Regions from separate parts of the Paenibacillus sp. FSL R7-0128 genome, predicted to be linked through region 1. Evidence: riboswitches for the same ligand, from Rfam matches in the RefSeq annotation. Region 1 holds a riboswitch; each other region holds the start of a gene.
What was found. A riboswitch is a leader RNA that binds a small molecule or an ion and turns the genes downstream of it on or off. The one in region 1 is predicted to bind thiamine pyrophosphate.
Positions count from the first base shown of each region.

Region 1 (5,875 bases):
GGGACGCAGGCCATCCCCCAGCGAGAAGGCCACATCATACGTCTTCATAATCTCACAGATGTCTTCGAAGTGTGTGTACAGGAAGTTCTCCTGCTGATGGGCCAGGCACCAGGCAGCCATAATCGATCCGCCCCGGGATACAATGCCTGTCATTCTCCGGGCAGTGAGCGGAATATAGCGCCGCAGCACCCCGGCATGAATGGTGAAGTAATCCACCCCCTGCTCCGCCTGCTCAATCAGCGTGTCGCGATAGAGCTCCCAGGTTAAATCCTCAGCTATACCGTTCACCTTCTCCAGCGCCTGGTATATGGGCACTGTCCCGACCGGCACAGGAGAATTGCGGATAATCCACTCCCGGGTGGTATGGATCTTAGAGCCGGTGGAGAGATCCATGATGGTATCAGCCCCCCAGCGGGTCGCCCACCGCATCTTCTCCACCTCCTCTTCAATAGAAGAAGTGACCGCCGAATTTCCGATGTTGGCATTGATCTTCACCAGGAAGTTACGGCCGATAATCATCGGCTCACTCTCCGGGTGATTGATATTGGCCGGAATAATAGCACGGCCCGCAGCCACCTCATCCCTAACGAACTCCGGCCGGATATTCTCCCGGATCGCAATATACTCCATTTCCGGTGTGATGATCCCTTGCCTTGCATAATGCAACTGGGTCACATTGCCGCCTGCATAGGCCCGCCTCGGATTCCTGCACAGTCCTGGATAAGCTTCTGCGGCAGCCCCTTCTCTGCGGATTCCGTTATCCTCCGGCCGGACGGCTCTTCCGGTGTACTCCTCCGAATCGCCACGCTCCGCGATCCAGCTTGAACGGTGCGGCGGCAGCCCCCTCCGAATGTCCATCTCCTCCGCGGCATCCGTGTACATACCGCTTGTGTCATAGACACGCAGCGGAGCATTTTCCTCTTCCCCGGCAACGCCTTCGGTTCTGCTGAGGCTGATCTCCCGCATCGGAACCCGGATATCCGGGCGTGAGCCCTCCACATACACTTTACGGCTTGCGGGGAATCCCGAAAGATCCACCTCTTCGTTTTTACCCATTCCTTTCATTTCAATCTCCTCCTCTTCGCTCTGTACACTCATCAGATAAGAGGTCACGCAGCAGATTGAGCTGAAGAATCTATAGATTCCTGCAAGTCAAAAAGCCGCTCCACCTGGAGCGGCTTTATTAAAGGAACAGCCAAATAAGACTGTATTCAAAAAAGGTCCGACTCCACTTTCCTACGCTGGTATGATCCAGATCAGGTTCAAGGGTCCGGAAATTCAATTTTCCCGTCTCAGCCTATTCAGGCTCCCCTAGTGGGTATCTTATCTAATTAAATACATTTTACCTGTATGGGTAATTCTTGTAAACCCGTTATTTGTCTAGCGATTCGCTCCAGTCGTGCACCATCGTGCCTTCCAGGAACTTCTCGGCATCCATAGCGGCCATACAACCGGTTCCCGCTGCCGATATCGCTTGACGGTAACGGGTATCCTGTACATCGCCACAGGCGAATACACCCGGGATGTTGGTCTCGGTGGTACCCGGGTTGACCACAATATAGCCATTCTCATCCGTATTGATCTGCCCGCCCAAGAAGGCTGTGTTCGGTGTGTGTCCAATCGCTACGAACACGCCGTCTGCCTCCACCAATTCTGTCAGACCTGTCTCATTGTTAAGCACCGTAAGGCCCTTCACTCCGGTCTCTCCTACCGTTACTTCAACCGGTGTGCGGTTCAAGGCCCAGGTTACCTTGCTGTTGTCACGCGCCCGGTCCTGCATGATCTTCGAGGCCCGCAGCTCGGGACGGCGGTGAACCAGCGTTACGCTGGATGCAAAGCGGGTCAGGAAGCTGGCTTCCTCCATGGCGGAGTCTCCGCCGCCGACGACGACAATCTTTTTATTACGGAAAAAGAAGCCGTCACAGGTCGCACAGGTGCTGACCCCGCGTCCCACATTCTCCTGCTCGCCCGGAATGCCCAGATATCTTGCAGAGGCCCCGGTTGAAATAATAACCGACTCCGCTTCCAATACACCCATTCCGTCCACTGTTACCTTGAACGGACGCTGTGAGAAGTCCACCGACTCCACCCAGCCATTCTTGAATTCAGCGCCGAAGCGTTCCGCCTGCTTGCGCATATTGTCCATCAGGTCCGGACCCAGAATCCCTTCAGGGAAGCCTGGAAAGTTCTCCACTTCTGTCGTCGTTGTCAGTTGTCCCCCCGGCTGCAAGCCTTCAATGACCAGCGGGCTCAGGTTCGCACGCGCCAGATAAATCGCGGCTGTCAGCCCGGCCGGGCCTGTTCCGATTACAATCGTTTTGTACATTACATTGGCCTCCTTACAAGTAGGTGTTCTTACAACAGCAATTGCTTCAAATACGGGTAGTGGACGGCGATAAGCCGCCGGTTCCGGGCAGCATCCCCTTGGGTCCGGGAGCAGCCGCAGGCTCCTGCTCTTCGCCGGGCGAGCCGCCGGCTTCATTCAGGTTCTCCCCGATCAGCCGCTGAAGGCTGAACAATGCCGCCTCCTGCAGGCGGTCCTCCTGCAGCGGCTCCTGCTCCAGAACTCCGCGCAGTACCTCGGACATCTCCTCGTCCTCAATCCAGCGGAGAGCCTCGGTCACCTGAAGCTTCGTAGCGGAATCGCCGTAGCGCAGCGCCCAGAAGAACGAGGCGCGCAGCAGCGGATTATTCCGCACTTCTTCAGTGAATCTGCCTGTATTGCCCTTCCACTGCTTCAGCTGCTCCTGGAAGGGCAGCTGATAGTTATAGCTGACAGCAGGCATAGGGTGTCCTTCTGCCCGGGCCTGCTGGAGCTGGGACAGGAAGAACGCCGGGACAGCGGAAGCAGGGTCCAGCTTGGCTGCCTGTCTCCAGCAGCGCAGCGCCTCATCATGTTTTCCGCTATTGCTTGCCGCCGCGGCACAGTAATGATACAGCCCGGCGTCTCCGGCGACCTCCTCGTCCTTCAGCAGACGGCGGAAATGGCTGTAAGCGGCAGCGTGCCGGCCCAGGATACCCATGGTTGTAGCCATTTTGAATACATGCTCCTGATGGAACGGCACCGTTGCTTCAAGCATACCGAGCAGCGTTTCAAGCTGTTCCTTATCTCCTGCATACTGCAGGAAGATGGCCATATTGCACAGAGCGTGCAGATTGCCGGGGTCTTGCTTCAGCACCTCATTCAGACATTCCTTCGCCTTGGCGAACCGGCCCATATAGAAATGAGCTAGTGCCAGATTATTATGCGCAGCCAAAAAATCCGGGGTACCCGCAGTGATCTCCTCCAGCAGCTCTACAGCCTGAGGGAACTTCCCCTCCTCCAGCAGACTCCGCGCCCGGTCATGCTCTACGACTCCCTCACGGCTGCGGATACGCACCAGCGGAGCAGGCCGGTTCAGCTCATATTGCAGCAGCTCCATCAGCTCTTCGGATTCGGTCATGAACTCGCCGTTAGCATCCTCTTCCAAGTAAGTGACCAGCGAGCGCTCCGCCTCTTCAAAGCTTTCCATATTGGCGAAGTTATTAGCCATGTAGAAATGGCATTCTGTCATAGCGGGGTCGATTTTCTCCAGAACATGGATAAGAATCTCGTTAGATGCGGTATAATTGCCCATCTCAGATAATATACCCGCCATATTGCAATGATTCACCGGATTATCCGGCTCATATTCAACAGCTTTGCGAAAATTTCTTAATGCCTTATCATATTGAAAGCGGTCCAGCGACCGAACGGCTCTTTCAAAGAAAAAATTGGCATCCAGAGTGACCGGAATGACATTACTGTGCTCCGCGGTATTCTCTGAAGTTCTCTCTATCATGGAAGCAAGGCACCTCCCTTGTTTCAGCTTCCCTAGCCTTACCTGTTCGTTTCCATTTATGGTCTCGGCTGTCTTCTTCACACAGTATACCACATGTGGCAACGAGATTCTCAAGTCTCAGAGAGAGAGCTAACGGGAGGGAAAAGCTCAAAAAAAGACGCGGGAGTTAAATCCCCGCGTCTCTGAACAGCTTATCTATGGAACCGCCCTCGATGATAATACGCGTGGCCTCAGCCAGCATGGGAGCTACCGAGAGCACTGCGAATCTGCTGGAATGCTCGTCCGGCAGGGCAATCGAATCGGTAATGACAATCTCGTCGATATTGGGATGATCCATCCGCTCAAGCGCATCCCCGGAGAACAGTCCGTGCGTAGCACAGACGATACTGTTCCGGGCGCCCCGCTCCTTCAGGCCCTCCACCACATTGACGATCGTGGTTCCGGTATCTATAAGATCCTCTATAATGATTGGCGTCCTGCCTTCCACATCACCAATGACATGCGTAATCACCGATTCATTATGCGCCGGACGCTTCTTAATCATGATGGCGAACGGCGAATCCAGCCGGCTGGCCAGCTTCTCCGCCATGGACGCTCGTCCCGCATCCGGGGAGACCACGACCAGATCGGTAAGCCCCTTCACCTTCAGATAACCGCTAATCAGATCAAGCGCCGTCAGATGATCGACCGGAATATTGAAGAATCCCTGTATGGCTGCGGCATGCAGATCAATCGTAATTACGCGCGTTGCACCGGCGGTGGTCAGCACATCGGCGACCATTTTGGCCGAGATCGGCTCACGTGGTGCGGACTTACGCTCCTGCCGGGCGTACCCGTAATAGGGAACGATAATGTTCACCGTTCTGGCCGATGCGCGCTTGGCGGCATCAATCATGACCAGCAGCTCTACAAACAGCTCGTTAATCGGATGAGCCAGGGATTGCACCAAAAATACGTCGCAGTTCCGGATGCTCTCTTCATAATGCACATAAATCTCGCCGCTTTTGAAACGGGTCAGCTTAATCTGGCCAAGCGGCGCACCAAGGCGCTCCGCAATATCAGCGGCAAGCTTCGGATTCGACGAACCGGAAAAAATCCGTAATTGATGATGCATAGTACCCTCCTGGGATTATAAATTTATACGTTGAACGAAACAGATGTACGGCGGCGTCCTTCAAAGACGGCCAGTTCGCGGAAGCCGGTGCGCCAGAGCATGTCCCGGGCCTCTGTTAAGCCGTCTCCCAGCTTCATGGGATCATGCGCATCAGAGCCAACCGTGAGCGGAATGCCCAGCTCAAGCGCCTGAACAAGCACATGCTCTGCCGGGAACATCTCGGCGCACGGCTTGAACAGCCCGGAAGCGTTCAGCTCCATCGCGATGCCGCTGCGGGCAATGACCTTCAGCGTATCCAGCTCAAGCTTCTTAGCCTCCGCCAGGTCCTCCGGCGTCCGGGGTCCGTAACCGAACCTTTTGATGACGTCCATATGTCCTATAATATCATATAATCCTGTTAACGCCGACTTCTGTACAGCATCATAATAGCGGCGGTATACCGCCATGACATCCTGGCCTTCCCAGCCATGGGTCTGCCGGTGGTCGGTAATATCCCATTCTCCCAGGAAATGCACCGAGCCAATTAGATAATCCCACGGATAGGGTGCCAAAAGCTCGCGGATCTGCTCCTCATATCCCTCAATATAATCCGCCTCCAGCCCGACCCGCAGCTCAATCGTGCCCCGGTAGCGCTCCTTCAGCGTAAGGCATTCCTCCACATATCGCGGAAGCTCCGCAAGAGGCATAGCCATCTCGGGATAGTAGTGGTCCGGGTCGACATGGATCAGCGGCAGATGATCCGACAGCCCAAGCTGCTCAAGTCCCAGAGCGATGCCCCGCTGCACATACTCCTCCAGCTTTCCGACCGCATGTCCACAGCGTTCATGATGGGTATGATAATCGATGTGCATGCAGAAAGTTCCTCCTAATCCCGCCGCGGGCGTTCATGGCGGGCGCTCAGCTCTTCCAGAATCTCATCCAGCGGAAGCTTGCGCTCCTG
Region 1 is NZ_JBBOCD010000001.1:16,556-22,430, reverse strand. It holds gene thiC (phosphomethylpyrimidine synthase ThiC) at 1-1,065, opposite strand, end outside; TPP riboswitch at 1,217-1,323, opposite strand; gene trxB (thioredoxin-disulfide reductase) at 1,373-2,326, opposite strand; gene NST26_RS00135 (tetratricopeptide repeat protein) at 2,373-3,821, opposite strand; gene NST26_RS00130 (ribose-phosphate diphosphokinase) at 3,988-4,935, opposite strand; gene hisJ (histidinol-phosphatase HisJ) at 4,959-5,786, opposite strand; gene hisIE (bifunctional phosphoribosyl-AMP cyclohydrolase/phosphoribosyl-ATP diphosphatase HisIE) at 5,801-5,875, opposite strand, start outside.

Region 2 (5,875 bases), 340 kb from region 1:
CGCCCGGATTATGGGCGATCTTGATCTGTGAGATCACACTCGGACTGCCGGAAGCGATCAGCGCCTCATGCATGTCACGCACAATATCCAGCAGCTCGGACAGCTCGCCTTCCATCGTGGTCTCCAGCGGATTCACCTGATGCTTCACGCCTGACTTTTGAATGACCTCTATAGCCTTGTCCACGTAAGGGATGGAATCCTCGTTGTTCGGTGTCTTGGGAATTACCTGAATGCTGAGCAGTGTGTTAGCCATGATGAATCCTTCCTCTCCAAGTTAGGTATAAGATTCCCGCCATGCGGGCTCATTATGATTCCGGCAAAAATTCATTCGTAAACGTACTCTCCGCATCCAGCGGCTTATCCAGCAGCTTCAGGCCGTACATCCAGTCGGCGTAATTCTTCCAGATCTCAAGCTTCTGCTCACCCCAGCGCGGGGCGTCGTCCTTGTATTTCGGGCTAAGCCATTTCTGGCTGGCCAGCACCAGCTTGGGGTCCAGATCAGGTACAGCATCAGACAAGACCGTCGCGGCTTCTTCCGGGTTATCGATAGCATACTGATACCCCTTGGACGTAGCCTTAAGGAAGGCCTTCACCACTTCAGGATGCTCGGCGATCTCCTTCTCGCTGGTGGTCAGCACCGGTGTGTAGTAATCAAGCTGCGGCGCATAATCCTTAAGATACAGCATATCCAGCGGCTCGCCGCGCAGCTCGGCCTCTACCCCGGTCCACGCATAGAAGATCCAGGCGAAGTCAATATCCCGCTTCACAGCTGTGAAAAAGTCCGCTTCGCCGATATTCACCAGCTTCACCTTGGAGACATCCCCGCCTTCGGGGTCCATAATCGCTTTCATGGCGGCCTGCTCCGCAGGGGAGCCCCAGCCTCCGTACGTTTTGCCTTCAAAATCCTTCGGCGTCTTAATATTGCGGTCCTTCGGAGCCGCGAAGCCCGAGGTATTATGCTGAATGATTGCAGCAATCGACACCAGCGGCACATCCTGCAGGCGGGCCAGGGTCAGCGCCTCCTGGGCGCTGATGCCGAACTGGGCTTCGCCGGAAGTGACCATTGTATCCGACCCGGCAGCGCCTGGCTGTACAATCTGTACGTCAAGACCTTCCTCCGCGTAATAGCCCAGCTCCTTGGCTGCATACAGGCCGGTATGATTCGTGTTCGGCGTCCAGTCCAGGGCAATCTTGACCGGAGTCAGCGCCTTAGGTGCATCTGTGGGTGCGGCTGCGGTTGCATCAGGTGCAGCCGTACTGTTCCCGGCAGCAGGTGCGCTGGCCCCCGCATTGCCGCTGTTGTTCCCGCCGCCACATCCCGCGACCGTGAGAACCAGCATGGAACTGAGCAGCAGCATTACTGTTTTTTTGACTCCCATTTCTCTTTTTCTCTCCTTCCAGCAACCCCTGGTCTTCAGAGCTTACAGAAACCCTATTCCTGTACATCCATATAATCAAAAAAGCGTCCCGAAGATCGGGACGCCAGTTACTTGCGTGAGGGGAATTCAGCTTCAGTACCGCTTAAGGCACTGTGCCGAATGAAGATTCCTACGCTGGCATTATCCAGATCAGGTATAAGGGTCAGTATCTTGTGGGATACAATCTCAGCCGGCCAATTCCAGCACCCCTGGTTCTATAAAGTTCACGGGTATTGCTATGTTCTTACGGTGTATTATAGACGGCAGCTTCGACATTGTCCACCCTCTGTGTCTTAATCCCTCGTATAATGCCGCTTCTTGCGGCGGCTGCGGATGCCGTTCCAGATCTCTCTCAGCGTTAAGCCGACACTGACGGTGATCCCCGAGAAGGTCAGGAACAGAGCCAGATACTCGAACGCGGAGTACTCCAGCATTTTGCTCCAGTCGATCTGGCCCTTCAGATCCTCGATGACCTGATTCATCCCGTATATCCCGCTGATGACCGTAAATACGGTGAGCACCATCAGGAGTGTATCCCGCCGTTTGGCCTGGAATTTGTCCTGGTACTGGAACAGGTCATTCAGGGTCATTTTCACCTCATCGAACAGAGCATCATTGCCATATACCTTACGCAGTTGAAAAAAAATCTCCCGCCCCTGCGACTGTGAAATCAGCTCCAGGAAGTAGAATTTGGCCGAGAATTTGTTGATCAGGAAGATCAGATTCTCGATCTCGTCGTTATCGTGGTTGATGCGCAGCCGGGAGTGGAGGTTGGCGAGCTTCAGTAGCACGATTTTATGAAAAATACTCAGCAGCATTCCGTAATAATATTCGCCGTACATCTGGCTGATCAGGCCTGCGGCAATCTCCGGCTTCGCCCGGCTCACGCAGCAGAAGGTCTGCTCATTGGTCATATAGTAGGTGTCCGGTCCCCAGCGGCTATAGCAATGCTCCCGGGTGTACTGCTTGATATAGTCTGGATCACTTGCACTCATGTAGGGGCTGCCGTCGATGGTCAGACCATCCACCTGAGAGGCACGGTAGAGCATTTCGACACTGATCTCTTCCTCATCCTCCGGGAGATTAACGCCGTAGAAGGCCTGCACCAGCATCCGTTCATCGACGAAGAAGGGCAGGGTCTCGAAATAATTGCCATTGGTCTCCGCAGGATCGAGATACGGCTCCAGCCCGGCTGCCAGATGCCTGAACACGAAGTCCTCCACCCGGGCAAAAGACTTCTTATGACAATGGATGAAGGTATGCTCATCCTGAACACTCACATCCTCCAGGTTGCGGAACCGGTCGGCGAATTCCAGCACCATGCTGAAGGGGAGATTCTCCTCCTCAATAGCCACTCTTACCGTCAGAAAGCCCAGCTCGAACGGGCAGAGGAACACATCGGTCGACAGCACGCGGAAGGGAACCGTCTGAAAGGGCATTTGCAGCCCGCACAGCAGATCATTGGCCCGGGAAAAGCGGCGGAAGGAATCCCTGTCCTTCTCACGCGGAAACAAGACATGGGCGGCAAACGGAAGATAGCTGCGCTCCATTTTCTCATGGGATACACAGTGGCTCTCTCCGTAATAGGCATGCTCCAGTTCCTTGTTCTCAAGAAAAAAACGCGTAAATCCATCCTTCTGTAAACTCTCAATCAGCTCTTCATCGACCTCGGCCTTGATGGAGAAGGGGAAAATGAATTGCAGCAAGGCGGTATGCAGAGTGGGCTCGGAATGCGGTATAGCCATGGGTGGGTTCCATCCTTATTCGCAGAATATGGACCTTGTAGCTTCAATTACCCGATTCTCCAGGCGGTTACGCTCAGCACGAATAACAGCGCGGCAAAAGCGGCCAAAAGTCCTGAGGTCTGGGCGATCTGCAGATGATCCATGGACCAGCCGGTCAGCAGCGGCAGCACTGCGCCGCCAATTCCGCCGGAGGCGATCATAATGCTGGGCGTGGATTCTTCCGCGCCGGGCAGCAGCTTGCTGGAGAAGACCAGCGCGATCGAGAAGATGCCGGACATGAACAGGCCAAGCAGCAGGATGATCGCAAAGGCGGCAAGCCGGTGACCGGCGAACGGGAAAATAACGAGCAGCAGCAAAGCGGCAAAGCAGCTGACGAGCACATAGATGCGGTAGGAAATCTTCTCGGCGATGACACCGGCGAACAGTCTGCCCGCCGACATGGCCAGCCAGAAGAAGGTCACCGTGAGTGCAGCCGCGGCCTCGCTCATGCCCAGCTTCGCAATGAAGATCGCCGGCATGAAATTCACCAGGCTCATCTCAGTGCCTACATAGAGAAAGAAGAACAGAATGAACAAGCCCAGCACGACCCATTGCTTGCCCTTGTAGGGCAAGGACAACCGTCTGGTGGTTCCCGCTTCCGCTGCCGCAGCGCGGTCAGGGCGGGCAGGCCGCTCATTCAGCGCGCTGTCCAGCGGGCCGAATCTGCTCTTCGCCCAGAAGAGCAGCGAGAGGAGGGAGAAGGCGGCAACGATCAGGAAGGCCAGCCTCCACTGCCCTGCGGCAATCAGCGGACTGGCCGCCAGCGGCATGAGCAGCGCCCCGACACCGAACAGCACCTCCAGCCGGCTCATGGCAACCGCCGTTCCTTCGGTGACTGCGGCTATAATAATCGTGCCGATGACGGCTTCGATCATCCCGAAGCCGAACCCTGCGGCTACGGCAATTACGTACATCCAGCCCCAGGGCGGGAGGAAGGCGTAGGTAATCTCGGCGCTGAACAGCAGGCCGGTGGCAATCAGAATGCCGCCGCGCTTGCCGAACCGCCGGTTCAGCAGCGGCGAGACCAGTACGCCGGCCAGGAAGCCCGCGAACTGGCTGAAGATCAGCTCGCCCCCTGCACTGTAGCTGCGGTCATAATGCTGGAGCAGCACTGGAAGAATGGAGCCCAGGACGACATGGGCGAGGCCGATTACGAAATAGGAGAGACAGCCGATCCAGATTAGTTTTTTCAAGAATAAGACTCCTTATGAATCAATTTATGAACAGATGGCGGGATTCAGAATGAACGGGAAGGGTACACTATATTAGGCACAGGTTAATCATAAATCCAAACCGTGGACGTGAATATATAAACTTATATTCACATGAATTTGAAGGGAGCTGTGACGTCAATGGATAACAAAGAGCTGGAGAAAACAATCATACAGGTGCTGGACGATAACAGGTTCGGTTCCTTCGGCACGATTGAGGCCGGTAACAAGCCTAAGGTGCGTTACATGGCGATATTTCATGACGGACTGTCCATCTATCTGGCAACTAACCGCAAGACTCATAAGGTAGAAGAGCTTCAGGATAATCCGAATGCTAGTCTCTTGCTTGGCTATGAACAGGGCGGCGGTAAGGATGTACTGGAGATTGAAGCTACAGTTGCTGTGACGAAGGATGATAGCTTGCGCTCTAAGGTATGGAATGAATCCCTGGAGAAATGGTTCAAGGGACCGGATGATCCCGATTATGTCATTCTTGAGCTGTCCCCTTCGCGGATTGAATATATGGGCAAGAACGGTGAGCACGGGGTATGGCAGTCTTAAGCGGTTGTCTCCGGTAAAAGGATGGCAGTGGCCGGTAACGGATAAGTTCCGCCTAAGCCTAAGTACTATATAGTCCGGCAATCCGGGCCTCTTAGGAACCTTCATGGTTCATAGGGGGCCCTTTCTGCTGCTGCTTTTCGGATTGTGCCGGAGGAATCATGATATAATGACCTCAGGTTATCGACATCATGAGGCGGAGGGGATTGCCATGAACTGTGTTGATTGTGCTGACATCGACCCGATTGAGGATCAAGGGGAGCTGAAGCTCCGCCCCTGCTCTGATCCGCTGGCTGCTGCCATCCGGAATGCCGGTTATGAAGTATTTCAGACAAGCAAGACCTGTATCATTCCATATCATAGTAAGGAAGAGCTGTTGAAGCTTATAGAAATGCTTGTGGCGGCTAAGGACATAGCGGACTCCTTATCCGTATGCGTTAAGAGCAAAGGTGCTCCTGCGGCTCCGGACCGGTGGCTGACCTTCGATCAGCTGAAGGTCCGCTTCGCTAACGAGAATCTGGTGTCCATCATTATGAGCCATGATTTTTGCAGCCACATGCAGCCGATTGTGAATTTCAGCGAGGAGATTGTCGGCTTTGAATTTCTGCTGCGCCCGCTGCCCCAGGGCAGTTATTTTCAGCCCTATGAGCTGTTTGAGATTGCCCGGCGGACAGGATTTCATTCCTTCCTTGACCGGGCCGCCCGGATCTCGGCGATCGAGACCGGCAGTAAGCTGCTGCCTAAGGGCATCAAGCGGTTCATTAACTTCCTGCCCTCTTCTATTTATAATCCCAAGTATTGTCTGACCCATACCTTCGAGGCGATCCGGAGGCTGGACCAGGACCCGGAGGATTATGTATTTGAAGTTGTGGAGACCGAGCAGATCAGCGATATTGCCCATCTG
Region 2 is NZ_JBBOCD010000001.1:353,283-359,157, forward strand. It holds gene NST26_RS01490 (thiamine-binding protein) at 1-253, opposite strand, end outside; gene NST26_RS01495 (ABC transporter substrate-binding protein) at 306-1,379, opposite strand; TPP riboswitch at 1,529-1,639, opposite strand; gene NST26_RS01500 (hypothetical protein) at 1,712-3,163, opposite strand; gene NST26_RS01505 (MFS transporter) at 3,211-4,395, opposite strand; gene NST26_RS01510 (pyridoxamine 5'-phosphate oxidase family protein) at 4,555-4,974, shown strand; gene NST26_RS01515 (EAL domain-containing protein) at 5,183-5,875, shown strand, end outside.
Region 2: linked by a shared signal. The riboswitch ahead of NST26_RS01495 (ABC transporter substrate-binding protein) and the one ahead of thiC (phosphomethylpyrimidine synthase ThiC) in region 1 are both predicted to bind thiamine pyrophosphate.

Region 3 (5,875 bases), 3.3 Mb from region 1:
AAAGCGATCAGCGCCACAGCGCCCAGCAGCAGCCCGATCAGCGTCTTCTCAGAGGTCCAGCTCTGCGCGCCCTGGCTGACCCCGTAAGTGAGCGAAGCAAACGCCAGCGGGCCAAGAACCATACCGAGCTTATCCATGCCGGGCACGCTGTTCTTCGCCGCATTCGGCAGCTTGCGCAGTCCGATCAGCACAGCAATGATGCCAATCGGAATATTAATGAGGAAGATCCAGCGCCAGGAATGGTATTCAACCAGCCAGCCCGACAATACCGGACCAATAGCGGGTGCGAACAGGACGGGAATGCCCATAATCCCCATGACAACGCCAACCTTACTTTTGGGAGCCAGTCTGTACACATAGGCCATCCCGACAGGGAGCACACAGCCGCCGCCAAGTCCCTGAATGACCCGGAACACAATCAGCCATTCGGCGCTGCTTGGTGTAGCGCACAGAATCGAGCCTATCGTAAACACAATTACCGCCGTCAGGAAGACCGTCTTGGCCCCGAACCGGTCAGACAGCCAGCCTGACAGCGGAATAACTGAAGCCTGAGCCAGCATATATCCGGTAACTACCCACTGCAGCGTATGCAGGTCCGTCTTGAAATCCACCACCAGCCTGGACAAGGCTACATTCATCGCCGTACTGTCCAGCACAACCATAAATACTCCGGCAATAATGGCCAGCAGCGGAACCAGAATGCTGGACAGCCGGAAATCGGCTTCCTGCTTCAAGGTCTGATCCATGTCTCTTCTCCTCCTGAGCTGTCCGCGTTCTACATTGACCTGCGGGCAGATTGTTCTATATAATGAGTGAACGGACAACTGTCCGTAAGTGCAATTCATAGTCTACGGACAATTGTCCGTTGTGTCAATTCTTTTATTTATTTTTCTGTAAATCGCTGATTTATTTCTGAAAGGGGTTCTCATGAAAAAGCCAGACACCGATGCTGCACAGCTCCCGCGCTCAGCTCCGCAAGCCAAAGAATCCGCTCCGCCCGAGTCCGCCGATCCTTATGTACAGCGGATTCTTGAAGCTGCACGCCAGTTGTTCACCGAGAGCGGACTTGAGGCAGTCAGCATGTACAGCATTGCCAAGCGGGCAGGCATAGGACAAGGCTCCCTGTACCGCCGCTTCACGGACAAGGGTGAGATCTGTTCTGCACTGCTGAAGGGCAGCGCAGATCAATTCCTGTCCGGGCTGGAGCAGCAGGTGGCTGCCAGTGCCGGTGAAGCTCCGGCTCTCGCTCAGCTGCAGAGCAGCATTGAGCAGATTGCCGATTTCATTGAGCAGTATGCCGAGCTGCTGAATATGATCAAAGCCGAGTTCACAGGTAAGAAGCAGCTGACCCAGTTTGAGCATCCTTTTTTTCAGCGGCTGGGGGTGATGATGACAGAGCTGCTGCAGCGTGCTGCGGAGGGCGATGAGATTATTGACATTGATCCTGCCTTTGCGGCCACGGCCTTAATCTCTGTTCTCAGCCCTGATCTGTACCTGTATGAGCAAAAGCGGCACCACTCCTCCAAGTTGGACATCTCCCGGGGCATCGTCACCTTGTTCGTGACCGGTCTGGCGAAGCGCTGACCGCCTGCTCTTTACAAGAGGGGAATTTGTGGTATATTAAGTAGCAATTACGAATTCAATAACACCTGTTAATTCACTAGGGGAGTCGGCCGACTGAGACGGAGCTTAAGCTCCGGACCCTTTGAACCTGATCTGGATCATACCAGCGGAGGGAAGTGGAGCAGAATGTATCAGTGGTTCCCGTCACAGGGCCGCAGCCGACTGTACCTTCCGCCCCATTCATTGCCTCCGGGAATGAATGGGGCTTTTTTGTGCTCCTCGCAGGTTCTATTTCAATCCGGGGAGGCTTGTACATAGTCTTATGATCAACATTAGCAATCTATCCTATGCTTTCGGGACCGGTTCGTCCCGGACACCCGTCTTCTCAGAGCTATCCATGAATGTGCAGCGCGGCGAATTCATTTCTGTCGTAGGCGGAAGCGGATGCGGCAAAAGCACCTTGTTCAAAATCATCGCCGGCCTGCTGGAGCCGGACAACGGCAGGATTACGCTGAACGGAGCCGAGTCCGCTACAGCAGCGAAGAGGCTGGGCAGTGTGGCCTACATGCCGCAGCAGGATCTTCTCCTGCCTTGGCGGACCGTGCTGGACAACTGTCTGCTGCCCTGGGAACTCAAGCGCAGCCGTCCCAAAGCGGCCGCCGTGGCCGAGATTCTTACCCTGCTGCAACGCTTCGGCCTAGAGGGAACCGAAGGGGCTTATCCCCAGGAGCTGTCCGGCGGGATGCGCCAGCGCGTGGCGGTCCTCCGCACCGTGGCGGCGGGGAATGACCTGCTGCTGCTCGATGAGCCGTTCGGGGCGCTCGATGCCATTACCAAGCGCTCACTGCAGCGCTGGCTGCTCGAGTTATGGGCGGAGTTGGACAAGACGGTGCTGTTCATCACCCATGATCTGGAGGAGGCTCTGCTGCTCAGTGACAGAATCTATCTAATGACGGGCAGTGGCGGCGGCGGGATGCAGGAATTCCCAGCCGGTCTCCCCCGTCCGCGCCATCACAGTCTGAACTATCTACCGCAGTTCGCCGCCCTGCGCCAGGAATTGGAGCTGAAGCTATATGAGAACCGCCGCTCCTAGAAGATTGCTCCAGCACTACGGTCCGGCTTCCCTGCTCGCCCTGCTGACGCTTGCAGTCTGGGAGACTGTAGCCCGGCTGGGCCTGGTTCCTCCCTTCATTCTTCCGGCTCCGTCTGCGGTCTGCAAGGCCTTGCTGGAGGAACGCCGCCTGTTATTCGGGGTGCATCTGCCGGCTACACTGCTTGAGGTACTCACGGGCTTCGCACTGTCTGTGGTCTGCGGCTGCCTGCTGGGAATCGCCATGCACCTGTTCAGTCCGCTGGCCAAGGCGCTGTACCCGCTGCTGATCATCAGCCAGACGGTTCCGCTGATCGCGCTCTCTCCCCTGTTCATCATGTGGTTCGGCTACACCCTATGGAGTAAGGTCGCCGTTGTCTTCCTGACTGCTTTCTTCCCGGTGGTCATCGGCACCTATGACGGCTTGTCCAAGAACACGGACGCCTACCGGGAGCTGCTGCTGACATATGGCGCGAACCGCTGGCAGATTCTCGGGAAGGTGGGCGTTCCGCTGGCCCTGCCCTCTTTTTTCTCCGGACTGAAGCTGTCGGCTGTGTACTGTGTGATCGGTGCAACCATTGGGGAATGGCTTGGAGGCAGCCAGGGGCTGGGCTATTTCAGCCGCAGAATGGCAGGGAATCTCCAGAGTGCCAAGATGTTCGCCGCTGTTGTCTTGTTATCCGTGCTCGGTATCCTGCTGTTTCTGGCTGTCGCCGCACTGGAGAAGATTATTCTGAAGAAAAGAGGACGTTATTCATGACTACTATCCGCTATTTCCGTTATCTGCACCATGTGATTTCAAGGCCAACCGTTCTACTGTCTGCTCTGCTGCTCTGTATGCTGCCCGTCCTGGCAGGCTGCACCAATACGAACAGTCCGGCGGCCTCCGGCTCTTCGGCGGGGACTACAGCCACTTCTGAAGCTGGGACTGGAGCCGAAGGCGCAGTCCATAAGCTGACGATTATGCTCGACTGGTATCCCAATGCTGTCCACTCTTTTTTGTATGCGGCAGAGGCTGAAGGCTATTTCGCTGAGGAAGGTCTGGAGGTTGATATTCAGATGCCGGCCGATACCAATGATGCGCTGAAGCTTGTTGCTGCGGGAAAGGTGGACCTGGCACTCAGTTACCAGCCGCAGGTATTGATGGCACGGGGGGAGCAGATTCCGGTCAAGTCGATTGCTGCGCTGGTGCGCCACCCGCTGAATCATCTCATGGTAGCTGCAGACAGCGGCATCACCCGCCCGGGAGAGCTGTCCGGCAAGCAAGCCGGATATTCCTCCGTCCCGTTGTATGAAGCCATGCTGAACACGATGGTCAAAAGCGACGGCGGGGACCCTTCCTCCCTCAAGCTGGTGGATGTCGGCTATGAGCTGATCCCTGCTCTCTCCACCGGACGGGTGGATGGCATTATGGGCGGGTTCATCAACCATGAACAGCTGATTCTGGAGCAGGAAGGCCATCCGGTCCGCTCTTTCAATCCTGTGGATTACGGGGTCCCGGATTATTATGAGCTGGTGCTGGTCGCCAGTGAGCAGGGACTGCAGGATTCACAGGGCTTTTATCACAAATTCGTGGATGCGATCAGAAAAGGCCAGCAGTATACTGCCGATCACCCGGATGAAGCGCTGAAGCTGCTGCTTACCCATCAGGAGGATACCGCACCGCTGGATGAAGCCATTGAGCAGCGCAGTCTGGAGATCCTGCTGCCGCTGATGGATGCCGGTTCCCAGCCCTTCGGCTATCAGGACAGCGCATCATGGGAGAAGGTGAACCAGTGGCTGAGCGAGAACGGACTGCTGGCTGCCGAAGTGGATGTTAAGAATGCTTTTATTAATTTCTAATTACATCTTTCAGGAGGAATTCATATGTCTTATCTGTCAAAAGTACGCCAGGCGAACCCGCTGGTGCATAATATCACGAATATCGTAGTTGCTAACTTCACAGCTAATGGGCTTCTGGCCCTGGGAGCTTCGCCGTTCATGGCCGATGCCATTGAAGAAGTAGCGGATGTCGCCGCCATGTCCGGCGCGGTTGTGCTGAACATCGGTACACTGAATGAAGCTGCCATTGCTTCCATGATCGAGGCCGGAAAGGCTGCGAACCGCCACCATGTACCGCTCGTGCTTGATCCCGTTGGAGCCGGTGCTACCGCCTACCGCACGGATGTTACAGCTAAGCTGCTCAGTGAGCTACAGCTTACTGCGCTGCGCGGCAATGTGGCCGAGGTTGCCAATGTGGCCGGGGAGAGCTGGGCTAGCAAAGGCGTGGATGCCGGAGCAGGCGAGGGCGATGTAGTAGCTCTAGCCATTAAAGCAGCGCAGAAGCTGAACTGTGTCGTAATTATCACCGGCAAGGAAGACATCATCACAGATGGCAAGCGCACTTATATCGCCAGCAACGGGCACTCCATCCTGACCCGGGTGACCGGAACCGGCTGTCTGCTCAGTGCGGTGGTGGGTGCATTTCTTGCCGTAAGCGGCGGGGAGGTGCTTGAGGCGGCTGCCGAGGCCCTCTCCTTCTACGGCGTGGCAGCAGAGCTTGCCGCTGAGGCGGCTGAAGCCCAAGGTCCGGGCAGCTTCCAGATTGGGTTCCTGAATCAATTGTCACTAGTTACCCCGGAGCAATACAGCAGCCGCTCACGGCTGAAGCTGCTCGAAGCCTAAAACGCCGCAAAGGAGGGGAAAAGATGACTAGCATACGCAAAGCGTTGACCATTGCCGGCTCTGACAGCGGCGGCGGGGCCGGGATTCAGGCGGATTTGAAGACGTTTCAGGAGCTGGGGGTGTACGGCATGTCTGCACTTACTGCACTCACCGCCCAGAACACACTAGGTGTCCAGGGGGTCTATCCGATGGAGCCTGAGACCGTTGCAGCCCAGTTAGATTCGATCGGCAGTGATCTGCCGCCGGATGCCATTAAGACAGGGATGCTGTTCAGCAGTGACATTATCCGTGTGGTTGCCAGTAAAGTGCAGCAGTACGGCTGGCAGCAGAAGCTGGTGATCGATCCGGTCATGGTCGCCAAGGGCGGCTCACAGCTGCTGCTCCAGGAGGCAGTACAGGCGCTGATTACAAGCCTGCTTCCTCTCTCGCTTGCCATCACCCCCAATCTTCCAGAAGCAGAGATGTTGACAGGTATGAAGATTGAGAGCCGGGAAGACCGGGAACAGGCGGCAAGACTGCTTCATCAGATGGGACCCGAGTACATTATCTTGAAAGGCG
Region 3 is NZ_JBBOCD010000001.1:3,356,993-3,362,867, reverse strand. It holds gene NST26_RS13775 (DHA2 family efflux MFS transporter permease subunit) at 1-746, opposite strand, end outside; gene NST26_RS13770 (TetR/AcrR family transcriptional regulator) at 928-1,584, shown strand; TPP riboswitch at 1,653-1,755, shown strand; gene NST26_RS13765 (ABC transporter ATP-binding protein) at 1,886-2,656, shown strand; gene NST26_RS13760 (ABC transporter permease) at 2,637-3,413, shown strand; gene NST26_RS13755 (ABC transporter substrate-binding protein) at 3,410-4,495, shown strand; gene thiM (hydroxyethylthiazole kinase) at 4,514-5,317, shown strand; gene thiD (bifunctional hydroxymethylpyrimidine kinase/phosphomethylpyrimidine kinase) at 5,341-5,875, shown strand, end outside.
Region 3: linked by a shared signal. The riboswitch ahead of NST26_RS13765 (ABC transporter ATP-binding protein) and the one ahead of thiC (phosphomethylpyrimidine synthase ThiC) in region 1 are both predicted to bind thiamine pyrophosphate.

Region 4 (5,875 bases), 2.4 Mb from region 1:
CACATATTGGGCCCCACCCAGCCTTCTCGTTAGCGATTGTGTTCGGTTTTTCGCCTACATTGGGTCCACCAGCCTTCTCGCTAGGGATTGTGTTCGGTTTTTCGCCTACATTGGGCCCACATGCAACTTATAACCCTTATACAATGCAAATAACCCGCCATGAAGCGGGTTATTTGCATATGGTCAGGTTAAGTTAGACACGGTTAGTCTAGTCAGCTTAAGTTAGACACGGTTAGTCTGGTCAGTTTAAGTTGATTCGCTTAGTCTAGTCAAGTTAAGTTCATTCGTTTTTCCTGATCAGTTTAAATTACATCCGGTTTGGTCACATCAGGCTCAACCAGATTCAGCCTGCCTACCTCAACCCAAGCGGCTCGGACAGGATATCCCAGTCCTTGAATACCGGCTGGAGTCCTTGCGAACGCAGCATCTCGGCCATCTCGTTCACGCTGCGGTTGTCCGAGATTTCAAACTGCGGCGTTCCCCCTTCCAGGGAATGTCCGCCCACTTCGGTGGATACCCCTGCGGACATCTTCGTGATGCCGAGCTGGACCAGATGATCGCGCAGGGCCGCAGGCTCCCGTGTAGACAGCGAGATGCCGGAGCGCGGCAGAAATAGGCGGTAAGCCAGAATAATCTGCACCAGCGCACGGTCGGTTACATCGCTTGCGGGATTGAATTCGCCTAAGTAAGGCCGGAACCGGGGAGTCGACAGCCCGATTTCGCATTCCGGGTACTTGTCCTGCAGATATCTCGCATGCAGCGCAGTGGCCAGCGCCTCCTGGCGCCATTCGTACATGCCAAGCAGGGCTCCGATATTCACCGAACGGAACCCGGCTTGACAGCCCCGTTCGGGAGCGTCCAGACGGTTGCGGTAGACGCGTTTGGGTCCTTTTACATGCAGCGCACGATAAGTTTCCTGATGGTAGACCTCCTGATAGAGCGTCAGACCGTCCACGCCAGCTTCTCTGAGCTCAGCATATTCTGCTGTCGAGAGCGGATTCACTTCAATGCTGACGGAGGCAAAATAGCGGCGCAGCACATTCACGCAGTCCCTCACATAACCGGCCGGACTGTCCCTGCGGGATTCTCCGGTCAGAATCAGAATGTGGCGCAGGCCTGTGGCTGCGATGGTCTCCGCTTCCCGGGCGACCTGCTCCAGCGTCAGTTTTTTGCGCGGAAAATCATAAATAGAACTGAAGCTGCAATACGTGCAGTGATTCACGCAAAAATCAGCCAGGTACATCGGTGTAAACAGCTGCATCACATGGCCGAAATGCGTACGCGTTAAGCGGTGCGCCTTCTGCGCCATCTCCTCCAGATAAGGCTCCGCTGCCGGTGACAGCAGTGCCATCAGCCCCTCTTCATCGACCCGCTCTGCACGAAGCGCGCGCTTCACATCCTCTGCCGTATACCGGCTCCATAACGCTTCGTAAGGCAGCTGCTCCAGCCGGGTCATCGTCTCATAAAAGCTCATAACCGTTCTCTCCTCCCTATTCCATCTGTCAGGCCAAGAACCCGGTCAACGGTGAAGAGGCTGCCGCCGTCTCTTCCACAGGCCCCAGTCCGGCGAGATAAGCCTTGCGCCCTGCGGCTACCGCGTCACGGAAGGCTTCTGCCATCAGCAGCGGATCCGAGGCGGTGGCAATCGCTGTATTAAGCAGCACCGCTGCGGCCCCCATCTCCATCGCCTCAGCCGCCTCGGACGGTCTGCCGATTCCGGCATCCACGATCACCGGCAGATTCGTCTCGGAGATCAGAATCCGGATCAGTTCCTTGGTCTGCAGTCCGCGGTTGGACCCGATCGGCGCTCCCAGCGGCATCACGGCCGCAGCCCCCGCTGCCTTCAACCGCAGGGCGGCGGACAGGTCAGGACTCATATACGGAAGCACCACGAAGCCCTCTGCTGCAAGGATCTCGGTCGCCCGGATGGTCTCGGTATTATCCGGCAGCAGATATTTCTGGTCGTTGATGACCTCAATCTTCACCCAGTTCCCCAGCCCCGCCGATCTCGCCAGCCGGGCAATCCGTACTGCTTCCTCTGCGGTGCGCGCACCGGAGGTATTAGGCAGTAAGGTCATATGGGAAGGAATATGGCTGACAATATTGTCACTGCTCTCCGGGTCCACCCGGCGCAGAGCAACGGTAATGACCTGTGAGCCTGATCGCGTAATCACCTCGGGAATGAGGGTGTTGCGGCTGTATTTTCCGGTACCAATGAACAGTCTGCTGGTTAGAGTCACTCCGCCAATCATCAATGGATCTTGCATGTTAACGCCTCCTGGGATAAGTCTTCGTGTTCAGCCTCCGCCTACAAAATGAACCAGCTCCACCCGGTCCCCCTCACTGAGCAGTGTTTCTCCGTAAACCTCTCTGCCAGCAAGCTCACCATTCAGCTCGACAATCACCAGCTTACCGGCCCACTCGGGCCGGGAGAGCAGATCCTCCAGTGTCCGGCAGCTCTCTTCGATTCTTTGCCTCTTTCCGTTAACGGTCACATTCATGCCTGTTCACCTCCTGCTGTGCCCTGTGTTTGAGCCATATCCAGCGCTTCAGCCAGCTCCGCTGCCCTGTCCCTGTGGACCGCTTCCCTGTACGCCATGGCCGCTGCCACCGGGTCCGGGGCTCCGCAGATCCCCGACATGACAGCAATGCCAGCCGCCCCTTGGGCCAGCACCGCTCCGGCATTACCCGGGGTAATCCCTCCAAGCGCAATCAGCGGGATGCGGCTCCAGCGGACAGCCTCGGCCAGTTGCGCAAGTCCCCGTGCCTGCTGTCCGGGCTTACAGGCCGTCGGGAAAACATGCCCGTAGAGGCAGAAGTCTGCTCCCCGCCTTCCAGCCTCCGCCGCCTCTTCCCGCGAGTGTACCGACCTGCCGATCCGCAGGCCCGGTGCAAGCCCGCGTGCTGCGGCTGGCGGAAGGCTATGCCAGGCCAACTGTACACCGCCTGCCCCAGCGGCCAAGGCAATATCGATCCGGTCATTAATGACCAGCTTCGAAGGCGGAACCCCGGCCTGAAGCATCTGCTGCGCCGCCGCCAGCAGTTCGCGGGCGGACATGGCTTTTTCCCGGAGATGGATATAATCCACCATGGGATGTACCGCCGCAGCCAGCTCCGCAAGCTTCTCAGGGTGGAGCCGACCGTCTGAGATGACATGAATTTCGTGCAACGCCTTTCCCCCTCCCGTCTGTCCCAGCTCACACTACACCTCTCCACAACACAAAAAAGACCGCCCCCGTAAAGGAAGCAGTCTGGAATAGAAACAGGAATACCGGTATTAGCCGTATACCCCCGCTGCAATATTCGTTCTCCACTTCCCTACGCTGGTATAACCCAGATCAGGTTCAAAGGGTCCGAGCAGATACGCCCGTCTCAGCCTTGCGGCTCCCCTAGTGATCGTTCTATGCGGTTGTTTGGCCTTGCTTTTTGTATATTAGCATATAATTCCTGTTAGAGCTATTCTTTCGTAGATTTTACTTCAATTACAAAAGCCACGGATGAACTCCCTTCTGAAAATTTACCATCCTCGGATGTCCAGAATGCTGATATGCCGTAGTAATAAACGCCTTGTTCTTTTGGAGCATTAAAAGAGCCGTTCTTCAATGGAATTTGCACTTCTTTATCATCGACAAATTGCTGAACGGTTAACCCGCCGGGTGCCGGTTTATAAGTAAAAGCAACATCGATCCCCCCCTCAGGGGCTATAACAGTGGGAGTAACCCCCTGTACCAAGGATTGTCCTCCTGTATAATCTGCACATCCTAATTTTCCCCAGCAATAGCTGCCTTGGGTAACCGGAATTTGGGTTTTCCCGGAAGTAACAAGGGGTAGCGGCGGCGATTCCTGTGTAATTCTAATCCCAATGCTTTTTGCATATCCTTCCAATCTTGTGTTTTCCACAACTCTCCCTGCAAAAGGAGTCCAATAAATGAACACTACCAGAAAAATTAAAATCCCCGCTGCAGATAGAATGAATCCTTTTTTTCTAAGCATCCCTATCCCCTTTTCATATCAAATTATCTAAATAGACGGAAATATATTGTAATAGTTACAAGCGCAGAAAAAAAGCCTGCCGGCAAGCGGTTAGGCTTTTTTAAAATAAAATTTATATGTTGCACACAAATCTGCATCCAGATCTTATTCTGCACCCATTATCCGTTGACAACCTCGCCGCCGTTCACATGCATCACCTGTCCGCTCACATAGGAGGAATCGTCCGAGGCCAGGTATACATACGCCGGTGCCAGCTCTTCAGGCTGCCCCGGGCGCTTCATCGGCTGGGTGCCGCCGAACTCACTGACCTTCTTCGCGTCAAAGGTGGACGGAATCAGCGGGGTCCAGATCGGTCCGGGCGCTACCGCGTTCACGCGGATGCCCTTATCGGCCAGATTCATTGACAGCGAACGGGTGAAGCTGAGAATGGCTCCTTTGGTGGACGAATAGTCCAGCAGCTGCGGGCTGCCGCGATACGCCGTGATGGAGGTCGTGTTAATGATCGTAGCGCCTTTTTTAAGATGAGGCATAGCTGCCTTCGTCAGGTAGAACATGGAGAAAATATTCGTCCGGAACGTACGCTCCAGCTGCTCCGCTGTAATGTCCTCAATATGGTCCTGCGGATGCTGCTCCGCCGCATTGTTAATCAGGATGTCAAGCTTGCCGAGTCCTTCAACGGTTTGGCGAATCAAGCTCTGACAGAAGCATTCGTCCCCGATATCCCCGGCGATCAGAATACACGTTCTGCCCTCCTGCTCCACCTGGCGCTTGGTCTCTTCCGCATCCTCATGCTCGTTCAAGTAGGAGATCACCACATCCGCGCCCTCCTTGGCAAAATGCACGGCAACCGCACGCCCGATCCCGCTGTCGCCTCCGGTAATGAGCGCGGCCTTGCCCAGCAGCTTGCCTGCTGCCTTGTACGCAGGTGTCTCAAACTCCGGGAGCGGGTTCATCTCACTCTCAATTCCCGGGCGCTGATCCTGTACCTGCGGGGGCAGAGTTTTGACAGGTTGTTTGTTAGTGTCTGGCATAATCCATTCTCCTTTCGCTGTCCACAGTATTGTTGATTAATCATGTTAGCATGGCTTAAGGTCTGGTGTTTATGCACAGGCAGTGTGCCTGCTTGACTGTACGTTATGTTACTTACCACACTTGGCAGCCGCCCAAACAGCCAATCTTCATTCAACGGTGCCTATATCGGAACGGTAGTACGGTAAGCAACGAACGTTTCCAAAAAGAATATTATCTATATCCGCTAGGGGGAATGTCCTATACTTTGTGGGGAACGACAACTACCTTAACTGAGGGGACGCTTCTATCATGGGAAATGAGCGCATCTTGCTGACGAACGGAACTGTAATCGATGGAACCGGACAGCAGCCGCTGCATCATGCAAGCATTGAGATTGTTAATGGCCGTTTCGGCACCATAACACAGTATAGTGACATTAACGGGAGAATCGGGCATGACTCCGCAACAACAGTGATCGACCTTGAGGGTCTGTTCCTTTTGCCGGGGTTTATTCACACCCATGCCCATACCAGCTTCAAGTACATACAGAATGAGCCGCTGCACGGATATCATACGGAATATTTGGCCGCGTGCCTTGCGGAAGGAATTACTACGATCCGGGATGAGGGGATGACTACGGCAGCATCGATTGATGATGTGGTCACATATACGCAGCAGTTGGAGGACGCTAATTCTCCCAGAATTCTTACATCCGGCAAGGTATTCACCGCTCCAGGCGGGTACGGTGGTCAGGAGCCTATCGGAGTAGGGAGTGCAGAGGAGGCGCGGCTTAAGGTCCTTGAAGTCTTGGGACAAGGAATACATTTCATCAAAACAGCGCTGGAAGACGGCTACGATCCCGCAACCGCCG
Region 4 is NZ_JBBOCD010000001.1:2,386,358-2,392,232, reverse strand. It holds gene thiH (2-iminoacetate synthase ThiH) at 353-1,474, opposite strand; gene NST26_RS09760 (thiazole synthase) at 1,503-2,267, opposite strand; gene thiS (sulfur carrier protein ThiS) at 2,298-2,501, opposite strand; gene NST26_RS09750 (thiamine phosphate synthase) at 2,498-3,169, opposite strand; TPP riboswitch at 3,299-3,401, opposite strand; gene NST26_RS09745 (hypothetical protein) at 3,457-3,993, opposite strand; gene NST26_RS09740 (SDR family oxidoreductase) at 4,152-5,024, opposite strand; gene NST26_RS09735 (amidohydrolase family protein) at 5,314-5,875, shown strand, end outside.
Region 4: linked by a shared signal. The riboswitch ahead of NST26_RS09750 (thiamine phosphate synthase) and the one ahead of thiC (phosphomethylpyrimidine synthase ThiC) in region 1 are both predicted to bind thiamine pyrophosphate.